DNA from 3 places in the Terribacillus sp. AE2B 122 genome. Region 1 is predicted to be linked to each of the others. Evidence: riboswitches for the same ligand, from Rfam matches in the RefSeq annotation. Region 1 holds a riboswitch; each other region holds the start of a gene.

Region 1 (2,275 bases):
TAAGATGAATGCAGGAAAACGAATACGTTCTGCATAAGCGCCAGACACGATTGCAGTTGTCAGAATCGCGAATGTCATTTGGAACATCATGAATAAATTGAATGGAATAGTGTGTCCTTCAGCCGGCTCGAAACCGACATTAGTAAGCCCGAAGAAATCCAAGCCTCCAATAATTCCGTTACCTGGTGAGAACGCCAGGGAAAAGCCAATGATAATCCAGATGATCGACACAATTGCCATTGTCGTAAAGCTGTGCATCGCTGTGCTCAGCACGTTCTTACTTCTTACTAACCCGCCGTAGAAGAGTGCGAGTGCTGGTGTCATCAACCATACTAAGACGGTTGCGACAAACATGAATACCGTATTAGCCATATCCATTTTCTCTACCCCCTGTGTTTATCTTTAATTGTTTGAAAATTTAAATCTTTATTCATTATATAAGTGCCACGCAAAAAAATGTAACAAACTTGTCAGGTTATCTTACGTGAATATTTCTGACCAACTCATGTAAGTGTTTTCAGGGCTTTTGTCATGAAGCGTTACCTAAAACAGGACAGAATTTATGGCAAATGGGAAATTTGGGGTGGTTTGTACTTCTTTGCAACGGGAATAGATAGATAGCTGCGAAGATGTCCTGTATCGGAAGTTTGACAATAATTGTAAAGCATGATAAGATAGTTAACGTATTCGATGTTTGAGTAACTTTATCGAATATCATTGGCATTCTGCTATAGTTTTAATTAGAAGTACTTATTCAGACTGGAGCGGCCTAGGAGCCGTGAGGATGCAATAGAGGTAGGGATTGCATCGTTTAAGTGTAAACTACCATGTGGAACAAGTACCGCGGCAAGGGGATGTATTAGGTATCCTCTACTTACAATAGAAAAGTTACATTTTAGCCCCGCATTGGCATTCGCTGATGCGGGGCGTCCAAATTTCTAGGGATATTTACAGCGTAAATGGAAATTTCAGAATTTATAGTTGACTGATAATTTAACCCATGCTACAATCCTGTTAACAAATAAATAGCAAGCTCTTATCAAGAGAGGCGGAGGGACTGGCCCGACGATGCCCGGCAACCTGCAAGCAGAAATGCTTATAAGGTGCTAATTCCTGAAAGTGCGTATGCACTTTAAGATGAGAGAGACAAGTCGGTACATATTGCCACCCTGTCCTCTCAGGGTGGCTTTTTTATTTGAGGGGAGGAAGCGTACGGAACATGGAGTCAGAACAGTCATACCAAACCGGCAAACTTCTCATAGGTGATATCGAGCTTGAATCAGGTGAGATCCTTTCAAAAGTGGAAGTAGCTTATGAAAGAAGCGGTCCTGAATCAGGAGAAACGGTGCTTATCTGCCATGCGCTGACAGGAGATCAATTTGCGGCCGGTACTGGTACAAATCCAGGCTGGTGGAGCGGATTGCTGCAGCCAGGAGGGTTTATCGACACCAGCCGGTATAAAATAATTACATTCAATGTGCTGGGTGGCTGCAATGGCACAACATGCGCCTTATCGGCAGATCCAGTTTCAGGTGATAGGTATGCGGCTGCTTTTCCAGCTATTACGATCCGTGACATGGTTTCAGTTCAGCGCATTGCGTTGAAGAAACTAGGAATCTCTCATTTGAGAGCTGTGATCGGCGGATCATTAGGTGGAATGCAAGTACTAGAATGGGGTGTCATGTACCCGGATTTCATGGATGTACTGATCCCTTTGGCGGCAACTCCTTACGTAAGTGATTATGCAATTGCCTATAATCACTTAGCCAAGACAGCTATCACTTCCGATCACAATTGGAACAATGGTAATTACACAGCAGATAAACCACCTGCCGCTGGTCTCGGACTTGCAAGGATGGTAGGAATGCTTACTTACCGTTCCGATCACCAATATAATGAACGCTTCCGCCGCGCTGCATCCCGCAGGGACGATGCGGCATATGAAGTGGAATCATATTTGAACTACCAAGGAGAGAAGCTCGTCAATCGCTTTGATGCCAATTGTTATATGACTTTATTAGAGGCGATGAACAGTCATGATATCGGCAGGGGAAGAGGAGGATGGCAGTCTGCCGCTCAAAGTATAAAGGCAATTGTACTGACATTCGGCTTCTCCAGAGATTTGCTGTTTCCGCCTGAAGAGATTGAACGCTTTGCAGCAGCAGTTCCGGGTGCCCGTCATGTAGACGTTAAAACAATCTATGGACACGATGGCTTCCTGCTCGAATTTGAAAAATGGGGACATCATATCCGTCAGGTGCTTCAGCAGCCTATG
Region 2 (2,275 bases), on a different contig from region 1:
CAGCCATGTTCGTCATCTCCGATCAAAGGTCTGTTCGGATCAGCAGATAGTGTAGTCTTACCTGTTCCAGATAAACCGAAGAAGAGTGCTGTATCACCGTCTGAACCTACATTAGCAGAGCAGTGCATTGGCAGGATTTCTTGCTGCGGCAGAAGGAAATTCATTACGGAGAAGATGGATTTCTTCATTTCTCCGGCATATTCCGTTCCACCTATGACGATTACACGCTGTTTGAAGGAAACGATGACAAATGCTTCTGAATTAGTGCCATCGACTAGTGGGTCTGCTTTTACACCAGGAGCAGAGATGACAGTGAATGCAGGTTTATGTGCAGTCAGCTCCTCCTCATTTGGCCGAATGAACAATTGGTGGGCAAATAGATTATGCCAAGCATATTCGTTGATTACTTGTATTGGGAGATGGTAACGTTCATCAGCCCCTGCAAAGCCTTGGAATGAGAATACTTCTTCCTGTGCCTGCAGATAGTCTACGACTTTACCTAAAAGTTGCTCGAATGTTTCTTCGCTAATAGGCTGGTTGACTTTTCCCCAGTCTACTTTGTTTTCGGAAAGCTCGTCTTTGACGATGAATTTATCCTTTGGTGAGCGGCCGGTATATTTCCCTGTCGCAGCCCGCAAAGCACCAGTCTTTGTCAAACGAGCTTCTTGGTGGGACAATGCCGCCTCCGTCAGCTGAGCTGCTGATAGGTTTTTCCTTACATTGGATTGGGAGCGCATTTCTTCTAGCGCTGTTAATGCGTGCATCATTCGCATCTGGATCCCGCCTTTTTTTTAGAAGTTTTAATTAGTATAACACATTAAAATATTAATACATACTATTTTAAAATGCAATCGATAAGTGAATGCTTTATTGGTTAATAATTCCGAGTTTTTAAGTCGGTATTAACATGATTTTGTTGACTTCTGGAGGCTGTTCCGATAACATAGTTGCGAACGGAAAATCACTCTTATTCAGAGTAGGCGGAGGGACAGGCCCTAAGAAACCCGGCAACCGTCACATTTTGTGAAATGGTGCTCAACCTGAGCAAGGGATACCTTGAACGATAAGAGAGGGAATAAGCCAGCCTTCTGTTATGATGGAAGGTTTTTTTCATGTAACGGCTTAATAATAAAAAAAGAGCAATACTAATGATAGTGCTCTTTCAACCTTCACCCATTATCAAGTTTCTTAATAACATACCTTGGAAAGAGTAAAACTTCCGTATTAATTGTAGTTGAAGGGGGATTTGGCAGAATGACTGCTAATCGTCGATTATTTACCTCAGAATCCGTTACTGAAGGGCATCCGGATAAAATCTGTGACCAGATCTCGGATGCTATATTAGATGAAATCCTAGCTAAGGATCCGAATGCCCGTGTTGCTTGTGAAACGACTGTTACGACTGGACTTGTACTCGTTGCAGGTGAAATTACAACCAGTGCTTATGTAGATATCCAAAACATCGTGCGTAAAACAATCAAGGAAATTGGTTATACACGTGCGAAATATGGCTTTGATGCTGATACATGTGCTGTATTGACAGCAATCGATGAGCAATCTCCTGATATTGCAGGTGGTGTTGATCAGGCGCTTGAGGCTCGTGAAGGGCTGATGACGGACGAAGAGATCGATGCAATCGGTGCAGGTGACCAAGGCTTGATGTTTGGCTATGCAAGCAATGAAACACCAGAATATATGCCGCTGCCAATTTCATTGGCGCACCGTCTATCCAAGCAACTGGCGAAGATACGGAAAGATGAAACTGTGGATTACTTGCGCCCGGATGGGAAAACACAAGTAACAGTAGAATATGACGAAAACGATCAACCAGTACGGATTGATACGATTGTCATCTCCACACAGCACCACCCAGAAGTGGAGCAAGCTCAGATTCATACCGATTTGAAAGAGCTTGTTATCAAACCTGTCGTTCCAGCTGAATTGCTGGATGAGAATACAAAATACATCATCAACCCGACTGGACGATTCGTTATCGGCGGACCACAAGGTGATGCAGGTCTGACTGGACGTAAAATCATTGTTGATACGTATGGCGGTTATGCTCGTCACGGCGGCGGTGCATTCAGCGGAAAAGATGCTACAAAAGTAGACCGTTCCGGTGCTTATGCAGCACGTTATGTGGCGAAGAACATCGTTGCAGCAGGTCTTGCAGAGAAATGTGAAGTACAGCTTGCTTATGCGATCGGTGTTGCTGAACCAGTATCCATCAGTATCGATACTTTCGGAACAGGCAAAGAGTCAGAAGAAGCATTGG
Region 3 (2,275 bases), 490 kb from region 1:
ACGTTCAGTATACTTATAGCCGAATTACTTTGCATTAAACATGTAAGCGATGCTGACGAACTATTTTGTTGTTTGTTAGGTTTCCTCACACAACACTAGGATGATTGGATAAATACGGTATAATGTGTAGTAACAGCACATGGTGATGAGGTGAACAGATGAGTAATGAGCCTTCTTACAAGAACAGGAAAGTGATCACAATAGGAATTGTGAGTGAACTGACTGGTCTGACTGAACGTAAAATTCGTTATTACGAGGAACGCAAGCTCATTTTTCCTGAACGTTCAGCGAAGGGAAATCGCAAGTACTCTTTTTCGGATGTAGAGCAATTGATCGAGATCGCCAACAAAAGGGAAGAGGGTGTGCAAACCTTCGAAATCCGTCAGCAGATGCTGAGAGACAAAAGGAAGGAAGCGGAAAGAGAGAGCCGCCAGCAAATGCTGCGTGGGCAAATCAATGCCCGCTTTGGTATACAGAGAGAGTAAGTGTGTGTACGTATGTGTTGGGAGGCCTTGTACACAGGAAAGCCGGATGTTTTCATCCGGCTTTTTATTGTGTTAAAAATTATAATTTGCGGTCTTTAAAATCATTCATAGTTCTCAAGCATGCTGTGATTTAAACCAGTTTTAAATAATTTTTAATGAGAAATAGTATACTCCAAGTAAAATGTTCAGATTACATATATAGATTTAAAAATCCGTTGAAATCGCCATAATTCACTTGGGAGGAAGCGTTATCTAAGGGGGTAACAAAGGATAGATGTAAACTTCTGTTGATTTTTGCCGCTTGATCAATCGCTTGTTTTAAAGGTCTGTGGTCGTATATTCTCGTATTCTTCGGCTGAGTCAAATGACTGCATACTCTCCTGCTATCCTAATACAAAAAAACAGATTGATTTTTCTATAAATTTTAAAATTATATTGACAATAACTAGATTGGAAGGTAAAGTAACAAACAGATCAACAACAAAAGTATAATGAAATTCTTATCAAGAGCGGTGGAGGAACAGGTCCTATGAAGCCCGGCAACCAGATCAATGATCTAGGTGCTAATTCCTGCAGACGGTGAAAGCCGTACTGAGAGATAAGAGAATTAGTGCATACGAATACCATGCGCCTCTCTTAATCTAGAGAGGCGCTTTTTTATTGTAGTTGATGACAGCGAAGAAAAAAGGGGAGAGCAACATGAAAAAAATCTTAAGCTTTGGACTTATCGGATTATTAGCATTATTCTTAGCGGCATGCGGCAATGATAAATCTGCTGCACTAGCAAATGACAAAATATTGGTCGGCGTCAGCGGCGGACCTCATGAGCAAGTGATGGAAAAAGTGAAAGAACTAGCAGCCGATGAAGGTATCGATGTAGAAATCAAAACATTCAATGATTATAATACACCAAACAGTGCGTTAGATGATGGAAGCCTGGATGCGAACAGCTATCAAACACTTCCTTTTCTAGAAGATCAAGTAAAGAATCAAGGATATGAACTAAAAGAAGTATTTAAGACACTTACGTTCCCAATGGGTATCTATACAGATAAGATTTCGGATATTTCCGAATTGAAAGAAGGCGACAAAATCGCTGTACCGAATGATCCTGCCAACGAATATCGTGCGTTGAAACTCTTTGAGACAGCAGGAGTATTGAAAGTAGATCCAGAAGCAGAGAACTCTGCAACGGCTAAAGATGTCGTTGAAAATCCACTGAATCTGGAAATCGTTGAATTGGATGCTTCTCAGCTGCCAGCTCAGCTTCCGGAAGTAGCAGCAGCGGCAATCAACACGAACTTTGCAATGGGTGCTGATTTGAATATCAATGATGATGCTATCTTTGCAGAGGAATCTGCAAACAACCCATGGTCCAACTACTTTGTTGTAAGATCAGCGAACACGGACGATGAAGTTGTGAAGAAGATTCAAGAAATCTATCAATCTGATGAAGTAAAACAGTTTGTGGAAGATGAATTCCAAGGATCCGTTGTTCCAAGCTGGTAAGGGGGAAGCAATATGATTGAACTGAAAAATGTATCGAAGACCTTTACCACGGGCAAGAAGAAAGTGGAGGCGTTGAAAGACGTCTCCTTGAAAATAAATAAAGGTGAAATCTATGGCGTAATCGGATTCAGCGGAGCAGGGAAAAGTACCCTGATCCGCTGTGCCAATTTACTGGAGCGTCCCACTGAAGGCGAAGTATTCATCGACGGTGTAGATCTTACTAAGCTTAAAAAATGGCAGCTTCGTAAAGCAAGAGGGAAAATCGGTATGATATTCCAGCA

Evidence for each region. Region 1 has a riboswitch for S-adenosylmethionine ahead of metX (homoserine O-acetyltransferase). Riboswitches for the same ligand answer to the same signal wherever they lie in the genome.
Region 2: linked by a shared signal. The riboswitch ahead of metK (methionine adenosyltransferase) and the one ahead of metX (homoserine O-acetyltransferase) in region 1 are both predicted to bind S-adenosylmethionine.
Region 3: linked by a shared signal. The riboswitch ahead of AE2B122_RS05820 (MetQ/NlpA family ABC transporter substrate-binding protein) and the one ahead of metX (homoserine O-acetyltransferase) in region 1 are both predicted to bind S-adenosylmethionine.

Annotation. Positions count from the first base shown of each region.
Region 1 is NZ_LR700943.1:593,784-596,058, forward strand. It holds gene AE2B122_RS08135 (ammonium transporter) at 1-378, opposite strand, end outside; SAM riboswitch class I at 1,034-1,144, shown strand; gene metX (homoserine O-acetyltransferase) at 1,220-2,275, shown strand, end outside.
Region 2 is NZ_LR700948.1:130,760-133,034, forward strand. It holds gene pckA (phosphoenolpyruvate carboxykinase (ATP)) at 1-773, opposite strand, end outside; SAM riboswitch class I at 965-1,070, shown strand; gene metK (methionine adenosyltransferase) at 1,255-2,275, shown strand, end outside.
Region 3 is NZ_LR700943.1:102,065-104,339, forward strand. It holds gene AE2B122_RS05815 (MerR family transcriptional regulator) at 159-485, shown strand; SAM riboswitch class I at 983-1,090, shown strand; gene AE2B122_RS05820 (MetQ/NlpA family ABC transporter substrate-binding protein) at 1,185-1,994, shown strand; gene AE2B122_RS05825 (methionine ABC transporter ATP-binding protein) at 2,007-2,275, shown strand, end outside.